2 regions of the Xanthomonas campestris pv. campestris str. ATCC 33913 genome follow, and region 1 is predicted to be linked to the other one. Evidence: predicted binding sites of a transcription regulator. Region 1 holds the regulator's gene; the other holds the start of a gene.

Region 1 (15,705 bases):
GGCCGCCTCGATGTGCTTGTCCAGCTGCTGCAGGCGCTCGTCGGCGCCGCGCAGGCTCTCAACCTCGGCGGTCAGGTGGTCGCGATGCGCGGCCAGCTCGTCAGGCGAAACGCGGTGCTTGCGGGCCAGGTCATGCAGGCGGCCGAGACGGCGCTCCATGGCCTCGAATTGGGTGGGGTCGGCATCCAGGTCGTCGCGCACGCGGTCGAGCAGGGCAAGCGCTTCTTCGATCTGGATCGCGGCGCTGTCCAGCAGCGCATCCACTTCGCCCAGCCGCGGCTCGTGCTCGGCCACCCGGGCCAGGTCGTGCCGGCTGTCCTGCAGCAGGCCCAGCGCCGAAGGGCCCTCGTCGCCATTGAGCTGCTGGACCACGCTCTCGCAGGCGCCGATCAAGGCAGTGGCGTGTGCCTGGCGGCGATGGTTGGTGTCCAGCGCGGCGATGGCCGCCGGGTCCAGGTCCTCGCGCTCCAGTTCGGCCAGTTGGTGCTCCAGAAAGCCGATGCGGTCGGAGACATCGCCTTGCGCAGACAGGGCATCGCGCTCGTCCAGCAGCGCCTGCCAGCGCTGGCTGGCCTGGCGCACCTGCTCACGCTGGGCGCTGTTGCGGGCGTAGGCATCGAGCAGGGCCAGCTGGCTGTTGCGGGCCATCAGCGCCTGGTGCTCGTGCTGGCCGTGGATTTCCACCAGCCGCGCGGCCAGGTCGGACAGCTGCGAGGAGGTCACCGGGCGGCCGTTGATCCAGGCGCGCGAGCCGCCGTCGGCGCGAATGATCCGGCGCAGCTGGCATTGGGCATCGTCATCGAGCTCGTTGTCGGCCAGCCAGGTCAGGCCGGGATGCTCGGCCGGCAGCTGGAATTCGGCCGACAGCTCGGCGCGGTCGGCGCCGTGGCGGACCACGCCGCTGTCGGCGCGCAGGCCGGACAAAAAGCCCAGCGCATCCACCATCAGCGACTTGCCGGCGCCGGTTTCGCCCGAGACCACGGTCATGCCCGGCCCGAATTCGAGTTCGGTGGCGCGGACAACGGCGAAATCCTTGATTGAGAGGTGTCTGAGCATGGGATCGAGTGTGAACGCTTTGGGGAAGCTTAGGGCCGATGGGGACGCTGGGGGAATGGGATGCTTGCCAACCCCGGGGCCAGACATTATCTATGCCCAGTCTCACCGGATGATCCCATGCGCGCGTCCCAGTCCCCAATGCTCGACCCCCGCGCACGCCACCTGCTGCGCACGCTGATCGCGCGTTACATCCGCGATGGCGAACCGGTGGGCTCCAAGACGCTGGCCCAGCATGCCGGCCTGGATGTCAGCCCGGCGACGATCCGTAATATTTTGGCCGACCTGGAAGACATCGGGCTGCTCAGTTCTCCGCACACCTCGGCCGGGCGGGTGCCCACCGCGCACGGCTACCGGGTGTTCGTCGACAGCCTGGTGCAGATGCAGCCGCCCGGCGAAGAGGAGGTGCGCCGGCTGCGCGCCGAGTTGGCCAGCAGCAACGGGACGCAGTCGCTGCTGGGTAGCGCTTCGCAGATGCTGTCGGCGATGAGCCACTTCGTGGGCGTGGTCAGCGCGCCGCGGCGCGAGCAGTTTGCGTTCCGGCATATCGATTTCGTGCCGCTGGACGCGCGCCGGGTGCTGGCGATCCTGGTATTTGCCGACAACGAGGTGCAGAACCGGGTGATCGAGCCGCGCCGCGCCTACGAGCCGGCCGAGCTGGAACGGGTGGCCAACTACCTCAACGCGCAGTTCGCCGGGCGCGCGCTGTCGGACATCCGCGCCTCGCTGCTGCGCGAACTGCGGCTGGCCAAGAACGAGATGGAGCAGTTGCTGGCGCATAGCGTGGACCTGGCCAGCGAGGCGCTGGTGCCGGCCGACGACGACGGCATGGTGATGGCCGGGCAGACCCGCTTGATGGGTGTGCAGGACCTGTCGGACCTGGACCGGCTGCGCGAGCTGTTCGAGGCCTTCGCCAGCAAGCGCGAGATCCTGCAGCTGCTCGAACGCACCATCCAGGCGCCGGGTGTGCGCATCTTCATCGGCGAGGAAACCGGTATGGTGTCGCTGGACGACGTCTCGCTGGTCACCGCGCCGTATACCGCCGGCGGCCAGGTGCTGGGCGTGCTGGGGGTGATCGGGCCCAAACGCATGGCCTACGACCGGGTGATTCCGCTGGTGCAGACCGCCGCGCAGATGCTGGGCGCGGCCATGGAGCCGCCCGGCACGCGATAACCGCGCTCGATCGGAGCGATGGCATTTGCTTGAAACGCGCGCGAGCGCCCACATACGGGGTGACGTTGGGGCGGGCGTTCCGCTTGCCCGGGAACTGCACATGAACCAAGACCACCCCGAATTCGACTCCGAAGACCTGTCCCAGAACCCGCCCGAGACCGATCCGCTCAAGGCCGAGATCGAGTCCTTGCGCAGCGAGATCGCCCTGGTCAAGGCCGACGCCCTGCGCGAGCGCGCCGACCTGGAGAACCAGCGCAAGCGCATCGCCCGCGATGTGGAGAACGCGCGCAAGTTCGCCAACGAGAAGCTGCTCGGCGAACTGCTGCCGGTGTTCGACAGCCTGGACGCGGGCCTCACCGCCGCCGGCACCGAACCCAGCCCGCTGCGCGATGGCCTGGATCTGACCTACAAGCAGCTGCTCAAGGTCGCTGCCGACAACGGCCTGACCCTGCTCGACCCGGTCGGCCAGCCGTTCAATCCCGACCAGCACCAGGCGATCAGCCAGGGCGAGGCCGAGGGCATCGCGCCGGGCCATGTCGTGCAGGTGTTCCAGAAGGGTTACCTGCTCAACGAGCGCCTGCTGCGCCCGGCCCTGGTGGTCGTGGCCAAGCACGACTGAGCACTGCTGCCGGCTGAACCGGCCGGCGCAGACGCGGAACGCAGATTCGTACAGGTGGCTTGAACACCTGCGCACCACCCCCACATCTCAGCCAGACCCGGCGTCGCCGGACACAGCTAAAGACTCATCAGGAGCGTATCCATGGGCAAGATCATTGGTATTGACCTCGGCACCACGAACTCGTGCGTGGCGATCATGGACGGCGGCAAGGCCCGCGTCATCGAAAATTCCGAGGGCGATCGCACCACGCCCTCGATCGTCGCCTACACCAAGGACGGCGAAGTGCTGGTCGGTGCCTCGGCCAAGCGCCAGGCGGTGACCAACCCGAAGAACACCTTCTACGCGGTGAAGCGCCTGATCGGCCGCAAGTTCACTGACGGCGAAGTGCAGAAGGACATCTCCCACGTGCCGTACGGCATTCTGGCGCACGACAACGGCGATGCCTGGGTGCAGACCAGCGATTCCAAGCGCATGGCGCCGCAGGAAATTTCCGCACGCGTGCTGGAAAAGATGAAGAAGACCGCCGAGGACTTCCTGGGCGAAAAGGTCACCGAAGCGGTGATCACGGTGCCGGCGTACTTCAACGACAGCCAGCGCCAGGCCACCAAGGACGCTGGCCGCATCGCCGGTCTGGACGTCAAGCGCATCATCAACGAGCCGACGGCTGCTGCCCTGGCCTATGGCCTGGACAAGAACGGCGGTGACCGCAAGATTGCCGTGTACGACCTGGGCGGCGGCACCTTCGACGTGTCGATCATCGAAATTGCCGAGGTCGATGGCGAGAAGCAGTTCGAAGTGCTGGCCACCAATGGCGACACCTTCCTGGGCGGCGAAGACTTCGACAACCGCGTCATCGAGTATCTGGTCGACGAATTCAACAAGGATCAGGGCATCGATCTGCGCAAGGATCCGTTGGCGCTGCAGCGCCTCAAGGACGCCGCAGAGCGCGCCAAGATCGAGCTGTCGACCTCGCAGCAGACCGAAGTGAACCTGCCGTACGTCACCGCCGATGCCTCGGGCCCGAAGCACCTCAACATCAAGTTGACCCGTGCCAAGCTCGAAGCGCTGGTGGAAGACCTGGTCAAGAAGTCGATCGAGCCGTGCCGCACCGCGTTGAACGACGCCGGCCTGCGCGCCAGCGACATCAACGAAGTGATCCTGGTCGGCGGTCAGACCCGTATGCCGAAGGTGCAGCAGGCCGTTGCCGATTTCTTCGGCAAGGAACCGCGCAAGGACGTCAACCCGGACGAAGCCGTGGCCGTGGGCGCCGCGATCCAGGGCGGCGTGCTGGCTGGCGACGTCAAGGACGTGCTGCTGCTGGACGTGACCCCGCTGTCGCTGGGTATCGAAACCATGGGCGGCGTGTTCACCAAGATCATCGAAAAGAACACCACCATCCCGACCAAGGCCTCGCAGACCTTCTCCACTGCCGAAGACAACCAGTCGGCCGTGACCGTGCACGTGCTGCAGGGTGAGCGCGAGCAGGCCCGCTTCAACAAGTCGCTGGCCAAGTTCGACCTCTCCGGCATCGAGCCGGCGCCGCGTGGCATGCCGCAGGTGGAAGTGTCCTTCGACATCGACGCCAACGGCATCCTGCACGTGTCGGCCAAGGACAAGAAGACCAACAAGGAACAGAAGGTCGAGATCAAGGCCGGTTCGGGCCTGTCGGATGAAGAGATCCAGCGCATGGTCGCCGACGCGGAAGCCAACCGCGAAGAAGACAAGAAGTTCCAGGAGCTGGTGCAGACCCGCAACCAGGCCGATGGCTTGATCCACGCCACCCGCACCGCGATCACCGAGCATGGCAGCAAGGTGGGTGGCGATGTGATCGGCAAGGTGGAAGCGGCCCTGGCCGACCTGGAAACCGCCATGAAGGGCGACGACAAGGCGCAGATCGAAGCGCGCAGCAAGACCCTGGAAGAAGCCGGCCAGTCGCTGTACGCCGCGGCCGCCGCGGCAGAGCAGGGCGGCAACGCCGATGCGGCCAGCGGCAATGCGCAGGCCTCCAAGGCCGCCGATGACGTGGTGGACGCCGAGTTCACCGAGGTCAAGGACGATAAGAAGGCGTGAGTCGGGAATAGGGAATAGAGAATCGGAGGAGCGGTGCTACGGCATCGCTCCTTCGCTGTTCTGACCCTTCCGGATGCCTGCTGATGTGAGGATGTACGCTTTGAACGATTCCCTTCTCCCGATTCCCGATTCCCTGTCATGAGCAAACGCGATTACTACGAAGTTCTGGGCGTGGCCCGTGGCGCCAGCGACGAGGAGCTGAAGAAGGCTTATCGGCGTTGTGCCATGAAGTACCACCCGGACCGCAATCCTGGCGACGCTGCTGCAGAGGCAACGTTCAAGGAATGCAAGGAAGCCTATGAAGTGCTGTCGGACGGCAACAAGCGCCGTGCCTACGACGCGCACGGCCATGCGGCGTTCGAGCACGGCATGGGCGGCGGCGGTGGCGGGCCTGGTGGTCCGGACATGGGAGATATCTTTGGCGATATCTTCGGCAATATTTTTGGCGGTGGCGCCGCCGGTCCGCGCGCTGCGCGACGTGGTGCCGACGTCGGCTACGTGTTGGAACTGGATCTGGAAGAAGCCGTCGCCGGCATCGAGCGGCGCATCGAGATCCCCACGCTGATCGAGTGCGAACCCTGCCACGGCAGCGGCTCGGAAGACGGCAAGGTGGAAGTCTGCGCAACCTGCCATGGGCGCGGCCAGGTCCGCATCCAGCGCGGCATCTTCGCCATGCAGCAGAGCTGCCCGCATTGCGACGGCCGCGGCACGCTGATCCAGAACCCGTGCAAGACCTGCCATGGCGCAGGTCGCGTGGAAGAGGACAAGGTACTGTCGATCAAGGTGCCGGCAGGCGTGGACACCGGCGACCGCATCCGTTTGGCAGGCGAGGGCGAAGCTGGCCCGGCCGGTACGCCGCCGGGCGATCTGTATGTGGAAGTGCGCGTGCGCGAGCATGCGATCTTCCAGCGCGATGGCGACGACCTGCATTGCGAGGTGCCGATCCGCATTTCGCAGGCCGCGCTCGGCGACACCGTGCGGGTGGCCACGCTGGGCGGCGAAGCGGAAATCCGCATCCCGGCCGAAACGCAGACCGGCAAGCTGTTCCGGCTGCGTGGCAAGGGCGTGCGCTCGGTGCGCAGCCGCAGCGAGGGCGATCTGTACTGCCGCGTGGTGGTGGAAACGCCGGTCAACCTCACTACCGATCAGCGCGAATTGCTCAAGCAGTTTGAGGCCACGTTCACCGGTGAGGACGCGCGCAAGCATTCGCCCAAGTCGGCGACCTTCATCGATGGAGTGAAGGGTTTCTGGGATCGGATGACCTCCTGATCCAGGGGCGCAGATCCAGCTGATGTGATCCAGCAACGTCCGGCGTGCAGCGATGCACGCCGGATTTTTTTATGGAATCGCCTGCACGGATTGCCCTGCCCAACTCGGCATAACTAAGAGCGGCTAACAAAACGTAGCGAGCAGCCGTCAGGTGGGTGCGGACGGCGCGGAGGAACCGGAGTGTACGTGGGCACATGAGGATTCCGAGCACCGGCCGCGCCCGCCTGGCGGCAGCGCAGTAGTTTTGATAGCTGCTCTAAGCAGTCACCAGGCGCAGCGTTGTGGATGCACGGGCGTGCCATTCCTGCTGTTTCGACAGCACGCTTGCTGGCTTGCGCGGATAATGGGACATCTCTTTCGAAGATGGTGCCTGCATGAGCGACGCAACCGACAGCCACCTCGTCCACGGCCGCCGTCAGCGCCCGGATGGTCCTGCACCGGTCGATGTGATCTCGGTGCAATCGCAATTGGTCTACGGGCATGCCGGCAACAGCGCGGCGGTGCCGCCGTTGCGCGCGCTGGGCTTACGCGTGGCGGAAGTACCCACTACCTTGCTGAGCAATGCGCCGTTCTACGCCACCTTGCGCGGACGCATCCTGCCGGCCGACTGGCTGGCGGATCTATTGCTGGGCGCGACCGAGCGCGGCCTGCCGCAGCGTGCACGCTTGCTTGTTTCCGGTTACTTCGGCAGCCTGGCCAATGGCGAGGCTTTTGCGGACTGGCTGGAGCAGACCCTGCCGCAGGCGCCACAGTTGCGCTATTGCCTGGACCCGGTGATTGGCGACACCCACACCGGCCCTTACGTGGAGCCCGGGTTGGAGCGCGTGTTTGCCGAGCGGCTGTTGCCGCATGCCTGGTTGGTGACGCCCAATGCCTTCGAGCTTGGTCGCCTGACCGGGCTGCCGAGTCTGGAACAGGACGATGCCATCGTCGCTGCACGCGCCTTGCTTGCGCGTGGCCCGCAATGGGTGCTTGCACATAGCGTGGCCGGCGGCACCGGCGAGCTGGTGACCCTGGCCGTGAGCGCTGAGGCAGTCTATCGCTGGGCCAGCCCGCACCTGCCGGTGGACGTGGCCGGCACCGGTGATGTGCTGATGGCGTTGCTGATCGGCCTGTTGCTGCGCGATGTGCCATTCGAGCAGGCGGTGGGGCATGCACTGACCGGCGTGCATGCGGCGCTGGAGGCCACCCTGGCTGCTGGCTTCGAGGAATTCGATGTGCTGGCTGCCGCGCCGGCCGCGCTTGGCACCGCGCCGCGCTTTGCGGTTGAGCGACTGGCGTGATCGCGCATCCGGTCGTTGGCATCGTCGGGATCGCCGGCGCCTACGGACGCTGGCTCGCCCAATTCCTGCGCACGCGCATGGGGCTGGAGGTGATCGGCGTGGATCCGGCATTACCGGACGGGCTGGACGACGCCACGCTGGTGGCGCGCGCCGATGTGCTGATTTTTTCGGCACCAATCCGCCACACCGCTGCGCTGATCGAACGCTATGCCGCTCTTGCCGGCGCGCGTGCGGCGGAGCAACTGTGGCTGGATGTCACCTCGATCAAACAGGCGCCAGTCGCGGCGATGCTGGCGTCGCAGGCCGAGGTGGTGGGCCTGCACCCGATGACCGCACCGCCCAAGTCGCCCACCTTGAAGGGGCGGGTGATGGTGGTCTGCCGCGCACGTGTGCAGCGCTGGTCCGGCTGGGTGGATGCGCTGTGCAGCGCGTTGCAGGCCGAGTGCGTCTACGCCACGCCCGAACACCACGACCGCGTGATGGCGCTCGTGCAGGCCATGGTGCATGCCACCCATCTGGCGCAGGCTGGCACCTTGCGCGACTACGCCCCCTTGCTCGGCGAGTTGCGCACCTTGATGCCATACCGCTCGGCCTCGTTCGAACTGGATACCGCGGTGATCGCGCGCATTCTCTCGCTCAACCCGTCGATCTACGAAGACATCCAGTTCGGCAATCCTTACGTTGCCGAAATGCTCGACCGCTTGCTCGCGCAGCTGCAAGAACTGCGCGGCTTGGTGGTGCAGGGCGATGATGCGGCACGCTTGCGATTTCGGCAGGCCTTTCTCGATGCCAACGCGCAGGCCCTGCAAGGCGACTCACTGGCGGCCGGCAACTACACCTATGAACGGGTGGGCTACCTGCTGGCCGACCTCACCGAGCCGCTGACCTTGAGCGTGTATCTGCCCGAAGACCAGCCGGGCTCGTTACGCGTGTTGCTGCATGTATTCGAGCAGCACGGCGTCAACCTGTCCTCGATCCACTCCTCGCGCACGCCCGGCGGCGAGCTGCACTTCCGGATGGGGTTCGAGCCGGAGAGCGATCGCGCTGCACTGGGCCGCGCCGCAGCGCAAATCGATGCCGACCGGATCGGGCGGGTGTTGGAGCGCGTTGATCGGGAACGTTGAGTCTTTCGAGTCATCGTCATGCACCGGAGTATGCAAGACCTGACTCATCAGCGGCAGCGATGTAGTCATAGGCCTCGCGTCTGCCCACGCCTGTTCCGCATCACGGGTAGGCAGGCTTCAAGGTGCTTTGCTTCTGTCAATCGAGTGGCCTCGGGACGCACCACATCTGCGGGAGCAACGCAGTGGCAAGTGGAAACGCACTCGCCTGCTAAGTAATTCGAACGACTGTGAAAGCGACCCCGAGCACTGGCGCTGACGCATGGCAGATTCATCCACACAGGGTGTGGATGAATCCTGGACAAGCATGTGGATAACTCGCATCAGCCCTTGCCGCGCAACGGCCGGGTTTGCCATGGTCAAAAAATGACCAGCTGGCGTTATGCCGCTTGCAGGCTCAGTTCGCCGCCGCTGGTGACGAAGCGTTGGCCCTGCCGCAGCAGATGGCGACCGTCGGGGAGCTCATAGCGTGGTGTCGCGTGTGTCTGCGCGCGCCCCTGCGGTTGGTCGTCGCGGAACTCGATGATCACGTAGGGCTCGCCGTCTGCACCGACGGCTGGAAATTGCCGAAAAGACATCTCGCACCTCCTCAGTTTCAAGGTTGCAATGCGACCGTCAACGATCGCGCGACCGGCGCTGTTGCCGGTGTCGCGAGCATGCGCAGCGCCGTGTTACCGATGCGTCGTCAAGCGATGAAGCACACAATGACGGCGCCGGTTGTGGCTGCTTTTTAGCTTCTCGCGCTACGCGCGCGACACTTCGAGGGCATGGCAGTGGTGCGTTGCACGCTGCCCAGCGGCGGGCCTGTTGGGCTGGATGCACGGACATCCGGCCAGCGCCAGCGTGCGCTACTGGCGCAGCATCAAAGCGTCACGGTCCGCGGTGGCGGCGGCCAGTTCGGCACGTGCGGAGGCGATCCGCGCCTGTGCATCGATCAGCCGTACGCGGGCATCGTTGGCAGTTTCTTCGCGTTGATTGACGAGAAAAAAGTCGCCCGAGCCCAGTTCAAAACGGCGCCGCTCCGCCGCAGCGAGCCGGTCTGCCAGGCTGCGCTCCTCATCGGCGATGCCGGCCAGTCGCTGGGCGGCATTGAGCGAGATGACGATGGATTCCACTTCCACCGAAATCTGGTCGCGCAGGAAGCGACTGCGTTGATCCAGCGCCTCGATCTCCGCGCGTGCCTCGGCCACGCGGCCTTTGGCGGAACGATTTTCCAGCGGCACGCTGAAACGGAAGCCGATGATCGCATCGGTCGGCGAACGGTTTGGGCCACCCACGCCGGGCGCGCCCAGATCCTTGCTGACCTCGAAACTCACGTCCAGGCGTGGCTTCAGATCGTTCTGCGCCAGCATCAGGCGGGCGGTGGCCTGATCGATGCGGGTCAGCACGGCGCGGTAATCGGGGCGTTCCACCGGCGCGGTGATCTTGCTGGCGCCGGCCAGACCTTCGAGCGCGGAGGCGTCGGCGGGCAGCCGCTCGGCGGACACGATCAGCGGCATGCCGGCGTCGTCGCGCAGATACAAGGACAACGCATTGGCCGCATTGGCGAAGTCCTGCTCCGAGCGCACCACAAGCGCGCGGCGGCGCACCAGGTTCTGGTCGTTTTCGGTCAACAGAATGGTTGGCCGTGCGCCGAGCGTCACCTGCCGGGAAATGGCGTTGCGGCGGCGTTCGGCCAGCTCCAGCAGGTCCTTGTAGGCCCGCAGCTTCAGCCCGGCCGCGACCCAGCTCTGGTAGGCATCCACCGCGCGGCGCTGCACGCCAATCGCCACCATCTCCGCTTCGTACTGCGCCACGTCGATGTCGCCGCTGGCCACGCTGCGACGGGTGCGGCGCTCATCCACCACGCGGTCGCGCAGCAGCGCATACAGCGCACCGACTTTCACTTCGCCGCCGCGGTCGGTGTAGGACTTGTCTTCGTAGACCGGAAACGACCCGCGCGAGGACCGGTACCCGCCGTAGTAGTAGCCGCCGTTTTCCTCGAAGGGCCGCTTGACCGTGCTCTCGATCGAACTGCCGTCGTAATAGCCGGCCTCGCGCGAGCGGCCATCTATATCGAACACCGTATCGAACGCGCCATTGGCCGATAGCCCCTTGCCTTCGGCCTGGCGCACCTTGGCCAGCGATTCGACGATTTGCGGCGCCGAGCGGGCAGAGGACTGCAACACCTCGTCCAGGGTCAGGGCAGCGGTCTGGGCGAATGCCGCTCCGGGGCAGAGTGCGATCAACAGGGCAACAAAACGGTGCATCATTTCTTGCCCGTCGCGTCGTCTTCGGCCTTGTACGCCGCCGGCTTGGCCTTGCCGTCATCCTGCTGCGTGGCCGTCGGGCGGCGGTCGAATTCCAGCGGGAAGTTGTTGAGTTGGCGCCACAGTTCGTAGCCGACCCGCACGGTTTCGCCCTGCACCCAGCCGCGCACCTTGCCGCCCTGGCGCGCGAATTCCTGCGCCGGCCACGCCGGCTTGCCCGGCATGGGTTCGACCAGGATGCGGAACAGTCCGTCGGGCGCTGCGTTGGGGTCGATCGCACGCACGCGGCCATCGAACATGCCGTGCGCCACTGACGGCCAGCCGCTGAACTGGATTGCCGGCCAGCCTTCGAACTCCAGCCGCACCGGCCGTCCGGGGCGGATCAATGGCACGTCGCGGCCGTCGATATACAGCTCGACCGCACGCTCCACGCGCTCGGGCGCGATCACCGCGAGCACCGTGCCCGGCGACACCATCGCGCTGCCGCTGGCGGCGTTGAGCTGTTGCACGCGGCCGTCGCGCGGCGCACGCACCAACTGCGCAGACTGGCGATTCAACTGGATGTCGATCCGGGTCAACTTGGCGCGCGACTCGGCCAGCTTGGCATCGGCTTCGGCCACCTTGATCTGGGTCAGCTCGTAGTCACGGCGCCCGGCCAGGCCTTCGGCCAGCAATTGCCGGCTGCGCTCCACATCGATGCCGGCCACCGCGCGTGATTGCTGGATGGCGGCGATCTCGGCCTGCACCTGCGCCCGTTCGCTGGCCAGGCGGGTCAGCAGGTCCGGGTCCAGATCGCCGACGCGCGCGATCGGGTCGCCACGCGAGACATGCTGGCCGTCGTGCACGTACCACGTCTCGACACGGCCGGGAACGAAGGCGGTGACCTGCTGCTGGCGATCGCCCGGGTCCAGCGAGACCACCTGTCCCTTGCCGCTGGCGGTCTGCACCCACGGTGCCAGCGCCAGGATCGCCGCGGCAATGGCCACGCCGATCAGCAGCATCCAGGCCAGTGCCTTGGCGATGCTGGGCGGCCGCATCGCCGCCAGGGTTGGGAAGTGCGCGTTGCGATCAGCGGCCTGGCGCATCGTCTGCCTCCTGCATGGATGCGATCAGGGCATCGCGCGTGGCGTAGCGCTGCTGCTGTCCGGGTTGCAGGCGGAACCAGCCGTCCAGGGTGATGTCCTCCGGCCGGCCGGTGCACAACAAGGCGGTGGTGCCGGTGGCTTTCAAACGACGCAGGATCTTGGTCAGGCGTTCGGCCGGAATCAGGTCGTACAGCTGCGACAGCATCAGCACACGCGGTTGCACCAGCAGCGCGTTGGCCAGCTTCAGCGCCATCACCTCGCCGATCCACAACGGGTAGCCGGAGGCGGCCAGACGCGTGTCCAGCCCCTTGGGAAGCGAGGCAATGCGGCTGCGCAAGCCCACCGCGTCGATGGCTTCCAGCATCGCTTCGGAGCTCACATCACTGGAGGCCAGCGCCAGGTATTCGCGAATGGTGACCTCCACGATAGTGGGGCGGTCGAGCACGGTGACTTCCGAACGCAGCAGATACATGTCGAAGGTGGCCATGTCGGCGCCGCCCACCATCGCCAGCCCGCGGTCGGGCACCACGTGCCGTTTCAACACCATGGCCAGCAGCCGCTCGGCACCGCCATCGGCCAGCGTCACCAGCTGTTCGCCGGCGGCCAGCGAAAAGTCGAACCGCGCGCCATCGATCACCACCCCATCCAAGCGGACCGCGCTGTTGCCCGGGGTCTTGCCCGGCGCCACCACGGCGCGTTCCTGCGGAATCGCGAACAGCAACGAAAGTTCCTCGGAGCTGGCGACCAGGTCGTAGAGCGCATCCAGGTAGGTGCCTAGCTGGGAGATACCGTAGAACACCGCGCTCAGGATCAGCTCGGCCGCCACCAGCTGGCCGATCGACAACTCACCGCGCAGGATCAGGTTGCCGCCCAGTGCCAGCAACGCGGCGCTGGCCACCGCGTAGACCAGCAGGAAGGAGGCGGTCTGGGTGAAGCTGTAGCTGAAGTGGCGCCGATGCCGATCGATGTAGGCGGCCGTGACCGCCTCGGAGCGATCCATTGCGAAATCGAGATGGCGGCTGGACTTGTAGAACCCGTTGGAGCCGCCGACGCTTTCCAGCCAGCGTGCTGCCTCGTGCTTGGCGTGGCTCAGATCCACCGCGGTGCGGATCGACCCGCGCGACCAGATCATCCAGATGCTGAAGATCACCAGCAGCAGCAAGGCGTTGAAGCCCAGGAAAAACGGGTGGTAGAAGCTGGTGACGATCAGCCCCACCGCCGACTGCAGCACGATGGTGAACGCACCGATGGCCAGACTCGGCACGGCCTTCTGCACCACCACCAGATCGAAGTAGCGGTTGAACATGTCGCCGCGGTTCTGGTCGGCGAAGAACGGGTTTTGCGCATGCACGGCGCGCACCGTGATCTCGGCCACCACGCGTGCGAACAAGCGGCGTTCGAACAGCGCCATGACCCACACCCGCATCGCGCTCAGGCCGGCGACCAGCAGCAACAGGCCGAGCAACAATACCGACAAGGTCCATAGCGGCGTGGGCAGCGCGGTGTTGGCCACGCTGTTGATCAGCAACTGCACCGAGATTGGCGTGGCCAGCGACAACAGACTGATCGCCACGCCGTAGACGATGGCCAGACGCACATAGGGCATGTCCGGCCCGACGATCTCCGCCAGCCAGCTTGCCGCTTCCCGCCATCCGATCTGTTTGCCCGCCGCCATTGCACTTCCGCTGATGAGTTCAGTGCAGCATTGACGAGTTCGTGCTTACGAACAAGGCCGGCGAGCTTATTTGCCGCATAGGATTTTCCTATGCGGCGGCGGCACGCAGCAATTCGGCGATAAGCCCGAACGCCGGCGCACGGCCGGCACCTTGTCGCCAGAGCAGGCCGATGTCGCGGTAATAGCGCCCACCCTTGACCGGCCGTACCACCACATCGTCGCCCTCGCGGATCTCCTGGCGCACGTACAGATCCGGCAGCAGCGCCAGGCCCATGCCCATGCCGGCCATCTGCCGGATCGCATCCAGACTGGTCCCTTCGTAATCGCGCAGCACGTTGGCGCCGACTTCCGCCGCAATCGCGGCCACCTGCTCGGCCAGGCGATATTCCGGCATCAGCGTCAGCAAGCTGGTGCCGCGCAAATCGGCGGGGGTGATGCAGGCCTTGGTCCGCAGCGGATGGTCGGCGGCCATGGTCACGTGCAACGGTTCGCGGAACAGGCGTTCGCTGTGCAGGCCGCGCCCGGCCACCGGCAACTGCGCCAGGATCACGTCGTGCACGCCAGTGGCCAGGTCGCTGGCCAGCACTGTTGGCAATCCTTCGCGCACATGCACGCGCAGCGCCGGATGCTCCCGGTGCAGCCGCGCCACCAGGCTGGGCATCAGGTACGCGCCCAGCGTGGGCGACACGCCGAGCCGGATGGTGCCGATCAGCGAATCTGCCGAGGTGGCGCGCACGTCTTCCAGGTCGGCCAGATCGAGCAGGATGCTGCGTGCACGCGCCAGCAGTTCGCGCCCCAATGGGGTAAGGATCGCCGGCCCGCCGCGTTCGAACAACGGCGCGCCGATGATGGTTTCCAGTCCCCGGATCTGCTGCGACAGCGAGGGTTGCGAAACGCCCATCTGCTCGGCGGCACGGGTGAAGCTGCCGGTGTCTGCCAGCGCGACGAAATAACTGAGTTGGCGGATGGTGGTTCTGGGGCGGGGCATGGGTCAGCTCCTGGCCTCAGCGCGTGCGGGCGTGCATGCCGAGGTGGCCGTACGCGCGTGCCGCGTGATTGCAGCGATCAGTGAGCGTGTGGCGGTCACTGATCGATGAACTGCAGCTTCGCCAACTCCGCGTACAGCCCGCCTTCGGCCACCAGTTGTGCATGCGTGCCCTGCGCCACGATGCGGCCGGCGTCCATCACCACAATGCGATCTGCCTTGAGCACCGTTGCCAGGCGATGCGCGATGACCAGCGTGGTGCGGCCCTGCATCAAGCGGTCCAGCGCCTGCTGCACCGCGCGCTCGCTTTGTGCATCCAGCGCACTGGTGGCCTCGTCCAGCAACAGGATCGGAGCATCCTTGAGCAGCGCCCGTGCGATTGCCACGCGCTGCTGCTGGCCGCCGGACAGGCGCGTGCCGCGCTCGCCCAGTTCGCTGGCATAGCCCTGCGGCAATGCGCGCAAGAAGATGTCGGCCTCGGCAGCCGTGGCGGCGGCTTCCACCTGCGCGTCGCTGGCGTCCAGGCGGCCATACCGGATGTTGTCGGCGGCACTGGCGGCGAACAAGGTCGGCTGCTGCGGGACTAGTGCGATCTGCTCGCGCAGCAGCACTGGATCGGTCTGGCGCAGATCTACGTCATCGATCCGCACGCTGCCGCTCAGCGGGTCGTGGAAGCGCAACAGCATCGCCAGCACCGTGCTCTTGCCGGCGCCGGAGGGGCCGACCAGCGCCACGGTTTCGCCCGGCTGCACATGCAGGTCGAAGCCATCCAGCGCCGGCATGTCCGGGCGCTGCGGGTAGTGGAAGACCACCTGGTCGAAATGGATCGCGCCACGCACCGGCACCGGCAACGGCTGCGGGGTCGCGGGCGCGACAATTGCCGACTGCTCGTCGAGCAACTCGCCGATCCGCCCCATGCCACCGGCAGCGCGTTGCAGCTCGTTCCATACTTCGGCCAGCGCACCCACCGAACCACCGCCAATCAGTGCATACAGCACGAACTGGCCCAGCGTGCCCGGCGTCATCTGCCCGGCGATGACATCGTGCGCGCCCAACCACAGCACCGCGACGATGGCCCCGAAGATCAGCATGATCGCCACTGCGGTGACGGTGGCCTGGGTGC
Region 2 (15,705 bases), 2.3 Mb from region 1:
CCGGCCGCGCCGACCGCCCCGGCGAGGTGTGGTTACAGACCCATCACCCCGAGCATCCGTTGCTGCAGACCCTGGTCAACGGCGGTTATCACGCGTTTGCCGATGCCGAACTGCAGCAGCGCGAAGCGGCCGGCTTCCCGCCCTTCGCGCATCTGGCCTTGTTCCGTGCCGAGGCCAAGGATGTGGCCGCGGCCAATCAGTTCCTGATCGCCGTGCGCGCGCTGGTCGGCGCGCAGACACCAGCCCCCTCGCCGGCCATCACGCCGGTGGAATGCTACGGGCCGATGCCGGCGCCGATGCCACGCCGCGCCGGTTTCCAGCGCACCCAACTCCTGCTGTCGGCAGCGCAACGCTCTGCGCTGCATCGAGTGCTGGACGCGCAGATGCCGGCCATCCATACCTTGCCGCAAGCGCGCCGGGTGCGCTGGTCGCTGGATGTGGACCCGATCGATCTGTATTGAGGCAGGTGTCGAGGCGCCTGACTGCAAACGAACGCGCGCTTGGTAGGAGCGCGCTGGCGCGCGATGAAGCGTTCCTAGTAATGCCCGATCGCGCGCCAGCACGCTCCTACCAAAGCTGCTGCTACACCGTGTACCCCATGTGTCGCAGCATCCAGTGCGTTGCAAGGGCATTGGTCGTTTATTACGTCCGTTGTCGAGACGCCTGCCCTCAAAAAGAAACACGCCCGGTAGGAGCGCGCTCGCGCGCGATGGAGCGTTCCCGGTCATGCCACATCGCGCGCAAGCGCGCTCCTACCAAAGCTTCTGCCACGCCGTTTCCCGTGTGTCGCAGCATCCGCGCGTTACAGGTGCGGTGGTCGCTGGATGTGGACCCGATCGATTCGTACTGAGGCAAGGGTCGATGCGGCTAACCCGAGACAGACACATGCTCGGTAGGAGCGAGCTGGCGCGCGATGAAGCGTTCCCAGTCATGCCCCATCGCGCGCCAGCACGCTCCTACCAACGCGGGCGCTAGACGTATCCCAATGTGCCGCAACATTCGGCTCGTAACGACGCATCTACCGATGTCGGCACCCCGCACCTTCAACGGCCCGGGATCGGCACGCTTGCTAGCTCTCAAGTCAGCGGCGTCATCACGCCACGCTGGTAAGCCGGCCGCGCACGCAATCGCTGGTACCAGGCGTGCAGATGCGGCAACTCGGGGCGTTCGATTGGCATCTCGAACCACGCGTAGATAAAGCTGCCCAACGGAATGTCACCCATCGCGAAGTCGTCGCCGGAGAGATACGGCTGCTGTGCCAGCGCAGCGTCGGCAACTGCGAGCAGCTCGCCGGAGCGTTGAAGCGCTGTGGCAATCCGTGTGGCATCCCGTTCGGCCTGCGGGGTACGCACCACGCCCCAGAACAGGTCACGAAACACGCCGGCAAAGGTCGACGTGGTCCAGTCCATCCAGCGGTCGCCCAGCGCGCGGGTGGCCGGTGAGTGCGGGTACAACGCCGGTGCATGACGCGCCGCCAGATAGCGCACGATCGCGTTGGATTCCCACAGCACCAGCGCACCATCCTGCAGCGCCGGCACCAGCCCGTTCGGATTCAATGCGCGGTACGCAGGTGTGTCGTTTCCGCCGAACGCGCCGCCCACCTCGATCGAGGTATACGCCACACCCGCCTCTTCAAGGCACCACAGCACCTTGCGGACGTTGCTGGAGTTGCGCCGCCCCCACAACGTGATGCCATCGCCCGCTGGCGTGTGTGCAATCGCCATGCGCTCGTCGGTCATTTTTCCACCGCCGGCTTCGGCGCGCTGCGTGCACCACGCGTCCCGCGTGTGGCCGCGGCCGGCGCCGGGGCCGGGGCCGCAGCAGCAGGGGGTTGTTTGGGGCGATTGCCCTTGGGCACATCGCGCACCCACAACGCCTGTTCGTCCTGCTTGATCTCGAACAGACCGATGGCGCACACCAGATCGCTGAGCTTGCGGTAGCCGTAGTTGCGCGGATCGAAAGAGGCCTGATTGGCCACCTGCTTGCCGACGGCCCCCAGATGCGCCCAACCGTCGTCTTCGCAGGCACTGTCGATCGCGTTGCGCAGCATCTGCACCAGCCGTGTATCGCCGCGCAGCGCGGTGGCATCCTTGCGGCCTGCGGCGGTGTCGCTGGCCGCGGCAGCCTGCTCGCCGAGTGCTTCGACATAGGTGAATTTGGAACACGCATTGACGAACGGCGCCGGCGTTTTCTTCTCGCCAAAGCCATACACTTTCATGCCGTCGGTGAGCAGGCGCATCACCAGCGGGGTGAAATCCGCATCGCTGGAAACAATCGCAAACCCGTCCAGGTTGCGCGCGTACAGCAGGTCCATGGCATCGATCACCATCGCCATGTCCGAGGCATTCTTGCCGGAGCTGTAGGCAAATTGCTGGATCGGGCGGATCGCGTATTCGTGCAATGCCGCCTCCCAGCTTTTCAAGTGCGGGCTTTTCCAGTTGCCATATGCGCGGCGCACATTGGCCACGCCGTAGCGCGCCACTTCCGCCAGCACCACATCGATCTTGCCGGCCGGCGCGTTGTCGGCATCGATCAGCAGTGCGATGCGTTTATCGGGGTTGTCGACCATGTCTGCTCCTCGAAAGACTCGGCGGATTCGATTTCGGTCTCGCTGTCGCTGTCGGACGCCTGCTCCGCCGGCAGCGTGTACTCGCGACCATCGTGCATGGTCAGCACGCCCTCGGTCAGGATCTCGCGCTCGGCACCGTCACTGACCCAGGTAGCACTGACCTTGCCACGCCCGCGGTCGCCGGTGACGGAGAACACGAATTCGTCGCCACCCGGTGCCGCACCAGTAGCAAGCACATCGACCTTCATCGTGTCGATTTTCCCGATGTGCTGCTGCACCACCGCGTCGGCCTGCAGCGCGGCCTGGGCCTGCTCGGAAAAGATCGACCACCCGGCGACCGCGATCCAGGCGATCACGCCCAGCACCACCACACCGAACGTCATCACACCGCCCAGCACGATCAGCAACGCAACGGTCGCGGGGCTGCGCTGAGAAACGCGCGCAGGCGCAACGGCGGCAGGTGGTGATGCGAGCGGCGGCAACGGCGGCGGCAAGGTGGACATACGGTGACCAGGTGAGCGAGATGCGACATGATGCCGCAGGCGGGCCCTGCCCGACGCGCCACATTCATTGCCGCTGTTGCATCCTTGCGTGCCCACGTTGCGATCCATCGGACCTGACGATGACCTCATCCCCCTCCCGAGCGCCGCTGCATCTGGTCGTGGTCGGTGGCGGTTTTGCCGGTTTATGGGCAACCCGCGCGCTCGCCGATCCGGACATCCGCATCACCCTGATCGACCGCCAGAATCACCACCTGTTCCAGCCGCTGCTGTACCAGGTGGCCACCGCCGGCCTCTCGGCGCCTGACATCGCCGCGCCGCTGCGCCACATCCTGCGCGAGCAGCGCAATGTCGAAGTGCTGCTTGGCGATGTGGCCGAAATTGCCACCGACCGCCGCGCCGTGGTGCTCGCCGACGGCAACACCGTCAACTACGACATGCTGCTGTTGGCCACCGGCGCCACCCACGCGTATTTCGGCAACGATCACTGGGCCGAGCACGCCCCCGGTTTGAAGACCCTGTATGACGCGCTGGTGCTACGCCGCAAATTGCTGCTCGCCTTCGAGCGCGCAGAAGCCGAATCCGACCCGGCCGCGCGCGCGGCCTGGTTGAGTTTTGCGGTGGTTGGCGGCGGCCCGACCGGGGTCGAGTTGGCCGGCACGTTGGCCGAAATCGCCCGCCACACGCTGAAGAACGAGTTCCGCCATATCGACCCGCAGCAGGCCCGCGTGCGCCTGGTCGAGGCCGGGCCGCGCGTGCTGCCTTCCTTCCCGGACGACCTCACCGATAAGGCGCGCAAGCAGCTCGAACGCCTGGGCGTGGAGGTGCACACCGGCACGCCGGTGACCAACATCGATGCGTTCGGCTATCAGTTGGGCGACACTTTCGTGCCGGCGCGCACCGTGGTCTGGGCCGCTGGCGTGGCCGCCTCGCCGTTGGCGCGCACCCTGGGCGTGCCGCTGGACCGCGCCGGCCGCGTGCTGGTGGAACCGGACCTCAGCGTGCCCGGCCACCCGGAGATCTTCGTCGGTGGTGATCTGGCCTCGGTACAACAGGACGGGCGGCCCGTACCCGGCGTGGCCCCGGCGGCCAAACAGATGGGCAAGCACATCGCCAAGGCGATCCGCGCACGCCAGCGCGGCCAGGCCGCGCCGGCCTTCCATTACCAGGACTTCGGCAACCTGGCCACGATCGGGCGCATGGCCGCCATCGTGCATGTCGGCAAGCTCAAGCTCTCCGGCATCGTGGCCTGGTGGTTCTGGCTGGCCGCCCACGTCTACTTCCTGATCGGCTTCCGCAACCGTTTCGTGGTGCTGGTGAACTGGGCCATGGCGTACTGGAGCTACCAGCGCGCCGCACGCATCATCTTTGGCGGCACTGACCAGCCACCGCCCAGCAAGGACGGATGACAGCCGGCGGGCGGTGCGCGATGCTGTGCCGCCCGCTGTCGACCGTTGTGCCGTGGCCACTGTCTTGTTCCTGCTGGATCTGCTCGGCACCTTCGTGTTTGCGCTCAGTGGCGCCACCGTGGCGGTGCGCAACCGCCTGGACCTGTTTGGCGTGCTGGTGCTGTCCTGCGCAGCGGCGGTTTCCGGCGGCATCGTGCGCGATGTGCTGATCGGTGCCACGCCGCCGGCAGCGCTGGTGCACCCGCACTATCTGATCACCGCCTGCCTGGCCGGTATCGCCGGCTTCTACTGGCACACCGCCGTGGAGCGCCTGCGCAATCCGGTGCAGCTGTTCGACGCGGCAGGGCTGGCGCTGTTTGCGGTCTACGGCACCAGCAAGGCGCTGGATTACCAGCTCAGCCCACTCAGTGCGACGCTGCTCGGCATGCTCAGCGGCATCGGCGGCGGCATCGCCCGCGACCTGCTGGTCGCGCGCACCCCGGTGGTACTGCAGGCCGAACTGTATGCGGTGGCGGCGCTGGCCGGCGGCGGCCTGGTGGCGATCGGCCATGTTCTCGGCCTGCCGCAATCCTGGTCGCTGACCGCCGGTGCCGGCGTGTGCTTTGGCCTGCGTTTCATGGCGATCCGCTACGGCTGGCATCTGCCGGTGGCACGGCTGCCAGAGTAGCGCTGCGCGCAACCGGCGTTGTTCCAACGTGACCTGACGATTCGTAACGGCTGTCGTTGCGGCCGTGCTGCGTGCATGGCGTTGCTGGGCCAACGAGACGTCAACACCCAACCGTATCGCCTGCCGTGCCACGCCCGCAACGCAAAACGGCCCGGAAGACCGGGCCGTTTTGTATCACTGGCAATGTCACACCGGATCAGGCGACGAACAGCGCCTTCATCTTCTTCAGCGCGTTCGCTTCGATCTGGCGAATACGCTCGGCGGATACGCCGTACTCGTCGGCCAGCTCCTGCAATGTCACCTTGGATTCGGAATCCAGCCAGCGACGCTTGACGATGTCGCGCGAGCGCGTATCCAGACCGGCCATGCCTTCGCGCAGCAACTGCAGCTGATTGTCTTCGCTGTCGTGCCGCTCATAAGCCTGCGACGGGTCTTCCTCGTTGGCCACGAGGTAGCTCACCGGCGACGGCGGGCCGTGGTCATCGTCTTCGTCCGACGAAGCGTCGAAGCCGATATCGCGACCGGACAAGCGCGACTCCATCTCCATCACTTCACGCTCGGAGACGTTCAAGTCCTTGGCAACCGCAGTCACTTCGGAGGCATTGAGCCAGCCCAGGCGCGTCTTGGACTTGCGCAGGTTGAAGAACAGCTTGCGCTGCGCCTTGGTCGTGGCGACCTTGACGATGCGCCAGTTCTTCAGGATGAACTCGTGCATCTCGGCACGGATCCAATGCACGGCGAAGCTGACCAGGCGCACGCCCATTTCCGGGTCGAAGCGCTTGACCGCCTTCATCAAGCCGATATTGCCTTCCTGGATCAGGTCGCCCAGCGGCAGGCCGTAGCCGTTGTAACCGCGGGCCACGTGCACCACGAAGCGCAGGTGGGAGTGGACCAATTCGCGCGCTGCGTCCAGATCCAGCTCGTCGCGGAAGCGGCGGGCCAGATTCTGTTCCTCATCGACCGACAGCACCGGGATCTGGTGCACGGCACCGATGTAGGCGTCCAGCGAACCGAGCGCACTGGGAATCGGGAGATTGTTTGCCACAAGGGCAGTCGAGGTGATCTGGTTCATAGGGCACCATCTTAGCAGTCGAACTATTGGACTGCTGGGTACAGAAAAAGTTCCAGCGTTCCATTTATAGGACGTTCGGGTTTCCGGCACCGGTGCTGTTCCAATCCGTGCCGCCTCGATTCAGGTGCCTACGCTACCACCGTCACCGCTCGCGGATCGTGACAAATCGCCTACTTGCCAGGCGCGATGGCCCAGCCCGTTCAGCCGCCGGCGAGGCTGAGATCCAGCGCCGCGCGCGACGGCAACGACCAGTCGATCGGGCTCAGTCCGCGCCGCTGCAAATGTTCGTTGGTCTTGGAGAAATGCTTGCAGCCCAGAAAGCCGCGGTGGGCCGACAACGGCGACGGATGCGGGGCCTTGAACACGCGGTGGCGCGCCTGATCGATCACTTTGCCCTTGGACTGCGCGTAGCTGCCCCAGAGCAGGAACACCAGGCCCTCGCGCTCGCGGTTGAGGGTTTCCACCACATGGTCGGTGAAGCCTTCCCAGCCCTTGTTCTGGTGCGCACCGGCGCGGCCCTGCTCCACCGTCAGCACCGCATTGAGCAGCAGCACGCCCTGGCGCGCCCATGGCATCAGGTAGCCATGGTCGGGGCGCGGAATGCCCAGGTCGTCCTGGATTTCCTTGTAGATGTTCAGCAGCGACGGCGGCACCGGCACCCCGGGCAGTACCGAAAAGCACAGCCCATGCGCCTGGCCTTCGCCGTGGTACGGGTCCTGGCCAAGCACCACCACCTTGACCTGCTCGAACGGGGTGGCATCGAAGGCGGCAAAGATCTGCGGGCCGGGCGGGAACACCCGCGCATTGGCGGCCTTGCGCTGGCGCAGGAACGCGGACAGCTCCTGCATCTGCGGCTGCAACAACCACTCCCCCACCCGCGCCTTCCATGACGGTTCCAACTGGATACGCCCCTCGCCTTCGGTCATAGCGTGACGGCCTGATCCTCCAGGCGCGCCAGCCGCAGCTGGAACAGCACCTTGGTCACCAGCAGGCGTTCTTCGATGGGCTTTTGCACCAGGTCGTTGGCGCCGGCCCGCAGCAGCTCGGACTGGTTGCGCGGGTTGGTGTCGCCGGTCATCACCAGCACCGGCAGGCGGCGCTTGCCGTAGGCGAAATCGATGCGGATGCGCTCGACCACATCGCGCCCGTTGAGCTCGCCCTTGAGGGTGACGTCGGTCAGCACCACGTCGATGCGCCGCTCGGTGCGGCCCAACGATTCGGCGGTGAGCAGCGCGAACGCGTCTTCGGCAGTGAGCACATGCACCACCTTGAGGCTCTGGCGCTCGAGCATGCGCTTGGTCGCTTCGGCCACCACGCGGCTGTCCTCGATGTACAGCACGGTGGCGCCCACCACCGGCTCGGGCTGCACGTAGCCGCGGATGAAGGTCGCCAGCGCCTCGTGGCCCAGCGCCTTGTCGAAATAATCGGTGACGTATTCGGTGAAGCGGCGCTCCACCAGATGCTGCTGCGCATCGCCGGAGACCACGATCACCGGCACATAGGCCTGGCCGGCCGCTTCGCGCACGCTGCGCGCCAGCGTCAGGCCGTCGCCATCGGGTAACGACAACGAGGTGGTGACCAGATCCACCGCACCGGCCTCCAGCGCATCGCGTGCTTCGGCGATGCTGGCGCAGCCGATCACCTGCACATTGGGCAAGTCGCGCTTGAGCACGTCGGCAATCAGCTTGCGTACCAGCTTGGACCCATCGACCACCATCACACGCGGTGCGTCGCTGATCAGGTGTTTGAGATCTGGTGGATGCATGGCAGGTCTCAGGTCTCGGTGGGGCGGGTCTGACGGAGGAAGTGGCCGGTGACCAGCCAGGCACCCAGCCAACCCAGCACCAGGGTACCCACCAACACCATCGCAGAATGCAGCAGATCCAGTCCGTGCAGGGTAAAGGAACTGCCGTAGCTGTCGGCCAGCGTGGCCAGCGGCGTACGCAATGCAAACCCGGAAGCGGCGATCAGAGCAAGCGCGACCGCGCCGGCACCCAGCCCGTACCACGCGCCCAGATACAGGAACGGGCGGCGGATGAAGCCATCGCTGGCACCCAGCAGCTGCAGCACGCCGATCTCTTCGCGCCGCGACTGGATATCCAGCCGCACGGTATTGCCGACCACCAGCACCGCGCCAATGCCGAGCAAGGCCGAGAGCACCTGCACCAGCCGTTCGCCGAAATGCAGCCAGCCATCTAGCCGCTTGCGCCACAGCGCGTCGTGTTGCACCTGGTCGGTCTGCGGCAAAGCCTGCAAGGCGGCGGCCAGCTGCGCATCGTCGGTGGCATCGGCCGGGGTGACGATCAGCAGCGTAGGCAGCGGGTTGTCGCCGAGTGCATCGATCGCTTCGTCCAGCTTGGCGTTTTCGCGCAGGTCGGCCAGGCCCTGCGCCGGCGTGCGCACGGCCACCTGGGCAATGTCCGCACGCGCGCGCAGCTCGCCGGCCAGGCGCTCGGCCGCATCGGCGGCCACGTCCACCTTGAGGAACAGATTGATTTCGCGCGACTGCTGCACGCTACCAGCCAGCAGCTTGACGTTGTCCAGCGCGATCGACAGCCCCAGCGGCAATGCCAGCGCCAGCGCCATCACCACGATGGTGAGCAAGGTGGCCCAGGGCTTGCGCATGGCGCGGCCCAGGCTGAAGGCGATGCTGTGCAGATGGTGGTCGATCCACACGCCGAACCGCGAGGGGGCCACCGATTCGGTATTGGCGAGCTTGCTCATTCGGCCAGGTCCTGCGGCGAGATGTCATCGACCAGGCGGCCGTGGTCCAGGATCAGCACGCGCTTGCGCATCTGCTTGAGCAGCGCCAGGTCGTGGCTGACCACCAGCACGCTGGTGCCGCGCGCCGGCAGCTCGGCAAACAGCTGCATGATTTCCGCGGCCAGTGCCGGGTCCAGGTTGCCGGTGGGTTCGTCGGCCACCAGCAGGCGCGGTTCGCCGACGATGGCACGGGCAATGCCCACGCGCTGCTGTTCGCCGGCCGACAACTGCGAAGGCAGCGCCTTCTCGCGATGGGCCAGGCCGATCCGTTCCAGCGCCGAGCGCACGCGCTTGCCGATTTCCGCACGGCGGGTGCCGCGCAGGATCAACGGCAAGGCGACGTTTTCGGCAATGCTGCGATCGTTGAGCAAGCGGTGATCCTGATACACCGCGCCCACCTGGCGGCGATGCAGTGGAATCTGCCGGCCACGCACCTTGAGCAGGTTGCGTTCGCCCAGCAGCACCGCGCCCTGGCTGGGCCGCTCGCTGAGGTGGATCAATTTGAGCAAGGTGCTTTTGCCGGCGCCAGAGTGGCCGGTCACGAACAGCATCTCGCCATCGGCCACTTCGAAGCTGACATCGGTCAGCGCCTGGTGGCCACCGGCGTAATGCTTGCTGACGTTGTCGAAACGCAGAACGGTCATCCAGCGATTATGCCGGAGCGCCAGCGCTTGCGTCGCATCGCCGGTGTGCGGCGATGCGATCCATGCGGCAATACCTCAGCTGCCGGAGACCAACGAACGCAGCCTGCGTCCGATGCGGCTCAGCAACGACGGGCTGCCCGACGGCTTGGCTGCGGCACGTACCGGCTTGGCCACGACCTGGGTGGGTTTGCGCGGCGCGGCGGGGGCCGGCACGGGCGTGGATGCCACCACCGGCTCGGCACCTTCGACCGGGCGGCCGTTGCGACGCCGACGGCGCTTGCGCGGTGCGCGCTCGCCTTCGGCCGCCGTGACGGCAGGAGTTTCTGCGGCAGCAGCGACAACCACTGGCGTCTCGCTGGGCGCTGCGGCCGGATCGGCCTCGCCTTCCACGCGCGGCTTGCGACGCGGCGGGCGCGGCTTGCCATCGGCACCGGCGCCGTCGCGACGACCGCCGCCACTGCCGCTACGCGATGCGCCGCCGGGACCGCTACGGCCACCGCCACGACGCGCTTCGTCGGCCGCACGCTGCTCGCGTGCTTCGCGGAAGATCGTGCCCACGCTGTCGCCAGCGTCGTCGTCGACCTCTTCACCTTCCACTGTTGCGCGCGGTGTGCGCGGCAACGGGGTCAGCAGCTCGGTAGTCACCGGCTCGACCGGGATCTTCTGCTCGATGTAGGCCTCGATGTCCGGCAGGCTCATCGCATAACGCTCGCAGGCGAAGCTGATCGCATCGCCCTCCTCGCCCAGGCGCGCGGTGCGCCCGATGCGATGCACGTAGTCTTCGGCGTCGAACGGCAGGTCGTAGTTGTAGACGTACTTGACGCCATCGATGTGCAGGCCGCGCGCGGCCACGTCGGTGGCCACCAGGATTTCCAGCTGGCCCTTCTGGAAGCGGTTCAGCAACGACTCGCGCTTCTTCTGCGGCACGTCGCCGGACAACACGCCCACGCGGTAGCCGTGCCGCTCCAGGGTGCGCGCCACCCGCTCCACGAACGCCTTGGTGTTGACGAACACCATGGTGCGCGCGCCTTCGCTGCGCGACAGCAGGCCCAGCAGCAGCGTCTGCTTCTCTTCGTCGGAGGGGAAATAGATGCGCTGACGCACCCGCGCGGCGGTGATGGTCTCGGTTTCCACGACGAGCTTTTCCGGCTCGTTCATGTGCTCGTAGGCCAGCTCCAGCACGCGGTGGCTGAGCGTGGCCGAGAACAGCAGCGTCTGGCGGGTGCCGCGCTCGGGCATGCGCCGCAGCAGGAAGCGGATGTCCTTGATGAAGCCCAGGTCGAACATGCGGTCGGCTTCGTCCAGTACGCAGATTTCGCAGGCGTGCAGCGAGACCACCTTGTGCTGTTTGACGTAGTCGATCAGCCGGCCCGGGGTGGCGATGATCACGTCCACGCCCTGCTGCAGCAGCTCGCGCTGCTTGTCGTAGTCCACGCCACCGTAGACCAGCGCAAAGCGCAGCCCCAGGTCGGCGCCGAACTTGACCGCGTCCTTGTGGATCTGGATGGCCAGCTCGCGGGTGGGCGCCAGGATCAGGGCGCGCGGATCTTCCGGCTTGCGGTCGGCCAGCGCCGGGCGGATCAGCAGGCGGTTCATCACCGCGACCAGGAACGCCAGCGTTTTGCCGGTGCCGGTCTGGGCCTGGCCGGCGACGTCGCCGCCCGGCAGGGCGACCGGCAGGGTCAGCGCCTGGATCGGCGTGCAGCGCGTAAACCCGGCGCTCTCCAGCCCGGCGACCAGCGCCGGATGCAGGTCGAACGAGGAAAAAGTCAAATCGGTCAGCGGTTTGTCGCTCATTATTCCGTCTTCGTGAGGCGCCCTGGGCAGCCCGGGCGCGGCTTGCATCGATGCCGACAGCGTCGCAAACTGCGGCTCTTGTGGCGGACAGCGCGGCTTCAGGACTGACACTTGATTCAGTCGCGCAATGCCCCAGTTTACCGCAATGTGGCGGCCTGCCCGGTCGGGTAGGCCGTTTTGGTTTCCAGGAGACCCAACGTGAGCGACAAGGTTCAACATGTCGGCGATGCCGACTTCGATACAGCTGTACTGCAATCCGGCGAACCGGTCCTGGTGGATTTTTGGGCCGAATGGTGCGGCCCGTGCAAGATGATCGCCCCGGTGCTGGACGATCTGGCCGATACATACCAGGGCAAGCTCAAGGTTGCCAAGGTCAACGTGGACCAGAACCGCGCTTTGGCCATCAAGTACCACGTGCGCTCGATCCCGATGCTGTTGCTGTTCAAGGACGGTGAGGTCCAGGCAAGCCAGATCGGGGCAGTTGGCAAGGGCCAGCTGACCCAGATGATCGACAAGACCCTGGGCGGCGCGGCCGCCTGAGTGACAGGGCGTCCAGCCATGGGCGCCCTGCGTTTTGCCGGCAGTTAACTCCTGCTTTGGCAGACGCTTGCGCCGCTCTGCGCGGCGGTGGTAGTGTCAGTTGATCCGGCACACGTTCGTGCGCCGCCGTACCCCTCTAGAAACCTCTTCTAGACTCCCATCACCACAGTTCGCCCCCCAGCCGGGCGCTCGCACTCTTAGCGAGGAATCAAGCACTTGTCCGAGAATCCTTCCTCCGATACCGGGAGCGTTGACGCCCCCGTCGAGAAGCGTGTGCGCAAGCCACGTGTCAGCAAGACCGCCGTCGCCCATGACGACGCCGGGTCGCAACAACCCAATCTTCCCTTGCCCAGCAGCCCCGCTCCCGAGGCTCCGCGCCCCGCGCAGACCCCGTCGCCGGCAGCCGAATCGGCGCCGGCGCAGTCGTCTGGCGATGGCGGCGCAGCCCAGGCTGGGCATGCTGGCGAGCAGCACGGCGAGTCCCGCGAGGGCGGCCAGTCGCAGCAGCAGCGCTTCAACCAGGCGCAGCAGCAGCAAAACCAGAACCAGGCGCAAAGCCAGGGTCAGGGTCAGGGTCAGCAGCGCCAGCAGCAAGGCCAGGGTCAGAACCAGGGCCAAGGCCAAGGCCAGCAGGGTCAAGGCCAGAATCAGGGCCAGGGCCAGAACCAGCAGGGCAACCGCCGTGACCGGTTCCGCAACCGTCGCGACCGTGGCCGCGACCGCTTCGGCAATGAGAGCGAAGGCGGCATGCCCTCGTCCGATGGCAGCAACGAGCCGTTCATTGCGCGTCCGCATCCGGCCGTGCCGGAAGGCTTCCCGGCGTACTCGCTGAGCGACCTCAAGCGGATGCCGGCGCAGAAGCTGCTGGATATCGCCGATCAGCTCAACATCCAGGAAGGCGTGGCCCGCGCACGCAAGCAGGATGTGATCTTTGCGCTGCTCAAGGTGCTCACCCGCCATGGCGAAGGCGTTGCCGCCGACGGCGTGCTGGAGATCCTGCCCGACGGTTTCGGCTTCCTGCGTGCCGCCGAGGCCAGCTATCTGGCCGGCCCGGACGATACGTATATCTCGCCGAGCCAGATCCGCCGCTTCAACCTGCGCACCGGCGACCATCTGTCCGGCCGCATCCGCTTCCCCAAGGACGGCGAACGCTATTTCGCGCTGTCGATCGTGGACACCATTAATGGTGAGCCGCTGGAAGCGAGCAAGAACAAGGTGCTGTTCGAGAACCTGACCCCGCTGTTCCCGCGTCGGCGTTTCCGTCTGGAACGCGGCGATGGGTCCACCGAGGACATCACCGGCCGCATCCTCGATCTGATGGCACCGCAGGGTAAAGGTCAGCGTGCGCTGATCGTCTCCCCGCCCAAGGCCGGTAAGACGATGATGATGCAGCAGGTGGCCACGGCCATCACCACCAATCATCCCGAAGTGCACATGATCGTGCTGCTCATCGACGAGCGCCCGGAAGAAGTGACCGAAATGCAGCGCACCGTGCGCGGCGAGGTCATCTCCTCCACGTTCGACGAGCCGGCCGCGCGCCACGTGCAGGTTGCCGAGATGGTGATCGAACGGGCCAAGCGCCTGGTCGAGCACAAGAAGGACGTGGTGATCCTGCTGGACTCCATCACCCGTCTGGCACGCGCCTACAACAACGTGGTGCCGAGCTCCGGCAAGGTGCTCACCGGTGGTGTGGATGCCAACGCGCTGCATCGCCCGAAGCGCTTCTTCGGTGCGGCACGTAACGTGGAAGAAGGCGGTTCGCTGACCATCATTGCCACGGCGCTGGTGGAAACCGGCAGCAAGATGGACGAGGTGATCTACGAAGAGTTCAAGGGCACCGGCAACAGCGAAGTGCATTTGAACCGTCGCATCACCGAAAAGCGCGTGTACCCGGCGATCGACATCAACCGCTCGGGCACGCGTCGCGAAGATCTGTTGATCGAGCCGGAGCTGCTGCAGAAGATTTGGATTCTGCGCAAGCTGCTGCATCCGATGGACGAAATCGCCGCGATGGAGTTCCTGCTGGACAAGATGAAGACCACCAAGTCCAACGACGAGTTCTTCAGCTCAATGAAGCGCTGAGTTCAGTTGGTGGTGTGTTACGAAAAAGCCCCGCATTGCGGGGCTTTTTTTATGGGCCGAATTAATTGGATCAGGCGTGAGGCCACCGCGACTTTCAACTCGCCCTCAGCGGGGCTTGACCGGCAGCACTGCGTGGCACCATCTCTTGAGCCCTGGGCGCCTGGCGTGCCTATCGACCAGTCGACCCGCATGCCGCCACGCCGCAGCGACACGGCCTTGGATTGCTCAGCCGCCTTGCAGCGGCGTCAGCAGCCGCACGCCTTCACCACGTACCGAGAACAGCCCGCTGTCGGGCAATGCATCCGGACTGTCAGTGGCCGACGCCAGCACGCCTTGATCGCTCCATGGCGCGCTTTGGCGTGGGCCCGGCAGATAGGACCGCCAGCTGGCCTGCCGTTTTCTCAGATCGCGTATCGAGTCGGTGATATCGAAGCTCACCGGCACGCGCATGGTCCAGTAGGGCGCCGTGTGCTCGGGCCCATCGCTAGGCGGATCGAAAGTCCACGTGCGTGCCTTGGCGATTGACGCGTCGGCAAGCGTCTTGCGCACGCGCTCGCGCTTGGCCGCGGGAATCGACACGGTGAGGTTGACCTGCTCTGCGACAAGATCCGCCACCTTGCCGTCGCGGCCGATCTTCAGCAGCAGATACACGATCCCGGTCGCGCCATCCTGAAACGCCGCCTTGGGATAGCTGGGTGGTGTCATGTCCTTGGCACGCACGCTGCTGCCGTCGCTGGCCTCTCCACCGAAGTGAGCGCTGCGGATCGAAACCAGATACTGATTCTTCTCGCCAGGCTTGGCGACCAGCAGCAGACGCATCGGCAGCGTGGTTGGCAAGGCGGTGCCACTGTCGGTGATCGGATCGAAGCGCCACCCCGCAATCGACTGCCTGATCCGGCTGCGCACGGCCGGCGGCAAGCTGTCTTCATTGGTCAACGTCACCGCAGTGACCGTGCCATCCGGCGTCAGCGTCAATTCGCCCGCAACATTCATGCTGGCCTCGACCTGTTCTGTCGCCTCGCTCGTGCGCGCCGCTACCTGGCCAATCGACAGCATCCCCAACATCGCTACCAGCCCCAACCGTTGCATCCACTGCATGACCACACTCCATTCGTCTTGGAACGTCCTTTTACCAGCAGCAGGCGGCAAACGGAATCGTCACGCCAGCTTCTGGGCGTCCGCATACGGCGGCGTGTCCGGGTAATCGTCTTCGCGCAGGCGTGCCTGCAGGTCGCGCCACCACTGCGGGTCGAACAGCTCGGGGTGCATGTGCTTGACCGCTTCCAGCTGCGAGGACGGCAGGCCCATGAACAACGCAAAACGCTCGGGAAACACGTCGCGCGGACCGACGTGAAACCAGGGCTCGGCTGCCATCTGCTCTTCATAACTGGTGGGCGTGGGCCAATCGCGGAAGGTGCATTCGGTGATCAGGCACAGCTCGTCGTAGTCGTAGAACACCGCGCGCTGGTGCCGGGTGATGCCGAAGTTCTTCAGCAGCATGTCGCCGGGGAAGATGTTGTTGCGCGCCATATCCTTGATCGCCTGCCCGTAGTCCAGCGCGGCGGCATGCGCGGCGGCGGGCAGTTGCTCGCGCAGATACAGATTGAGCGGGCGCAGGCGGCGCTGCACGTAGCACAGTGCGATCAGCACATCGTCGCCGTC

Evidence for each region. Region 1 encodes HrcA, which represses chaperone genes, less so after heat shock. Its sites were predicted from a motif close to TTNGCACTCNNNNNNNNNGAGTGCNAA; they were not measured.
Region 2: the regulator HrcA is predicted to act here: its motif matches at 6,229-6,255, upstream of rpoH (RNA polymerase sigma factor RpoH).

The regions. Positions count from the first base shown of each region.
Region 1 covers NC_003902.1:1,717,803-1,733,507, forward strand. Annotated here, with positions in the region: gene recN (DNA repair protein RecN) at 1-1,056, opposite strand, end outside; gene hrcA (heat-inducible transcriptional repressor HrcA) at 1,195-2,226, shown strand; gene grpE (nucleotide exchange factor GrpE) at 2,327-2,845, shown strand; gene dnaK (molecular chaperone DnaK) at 2,987-4,915, shown strand; gene dnaJ (molecular chaperone DnaJ) at 5,054-6,184, shown strand; RNA gene XCC_RS07690 (sX9 sRNA) at 6,306-6,380, opposite strand; gene pdxY (pyridoxal kinase) at 6,559-7,467, shown strand; gene XCC_RS07700 (prephenate dehydrogenase) at 7,464-8,591, shown strand; gene XCC_RS07705 (hypothetical protein) at 8,969-9,166, opposite strand; gene XCC_RS07710 (TolC family protein) at 9,437-10,840, opposite strand; gene XCC_RS07715 (efflux RND transporter periplasmic adaptor subunit) at 10,837-11,922, opposite strand; gene XCC_RS07720 (ABC transporter ATP-binding protein) at 11,906-13,597, opposite strand; gene XCC_RS07725 (hydrogen peroxide-inducible genes activator) at 13,686-14,585, opposite strand; gene XCC_RS07730 (ABC transporter transmembrane domain-containing protein) at 14,681-15,705, opposite strand, start outside.
Region 2 covers NC_003902.1:4,477,727-4,493,431, forward strand. Annotated here, with positions in the region: gene XCC_RS19500 (primosomal protein N') at 1-461, shown strand, start outside; gene XCC_RS19505 (glutathione S-transferase family protein) at 1,077-1,739, opposite strand; gene XCC_RS19510 (NYN domain-containing protein) at 1,736-2,569, opposite strand; gene XCC_RS19515 (hypothetical protein) at 2,533-3,072, opposite strand; gene XCC_RS19520 (NAD(P)/FAD-dependent oxidoreductase) at 3,192-4,478, shown strand; gene XCC_RS19525 (trimeric intracellular cation channel family protein) at 4,531-5,145, shown strand; gene rpoH (RNA polymerase sigma factor RpoH) at 5,342-6,217, opposite strand; gene ung (uracil-DNA glycosylase) at 6,418-7,143, opposite strand; gene XCC_RS19540 (response regulator) at 7,140-7,982, opposite strand; gene ftsX (permease-like cell division protein FtsX) at 7,991-8,941, opposite strand; gene ftsE (cell division ATP-binding protein FtsE) at 8,938-9,624, opposite strand; gene rhlB (ATP-dependent RNA helicase RhlB) at 9,700-11,421, opposite strand; gene trxA (thioredoxin TrxA) at 11,620-11,961, shown strand; gene rho (transcription termination factor Rho) at 12,178-14,043, shown strand; gene XCC_RS19570 (hypothetical protein) at 14,269-15,141, opposite strand; gene aceK (bifunctional isocitrate dehydrogenase kinase/phosphatase) at 15,202-15,705, opposite strand, start outside.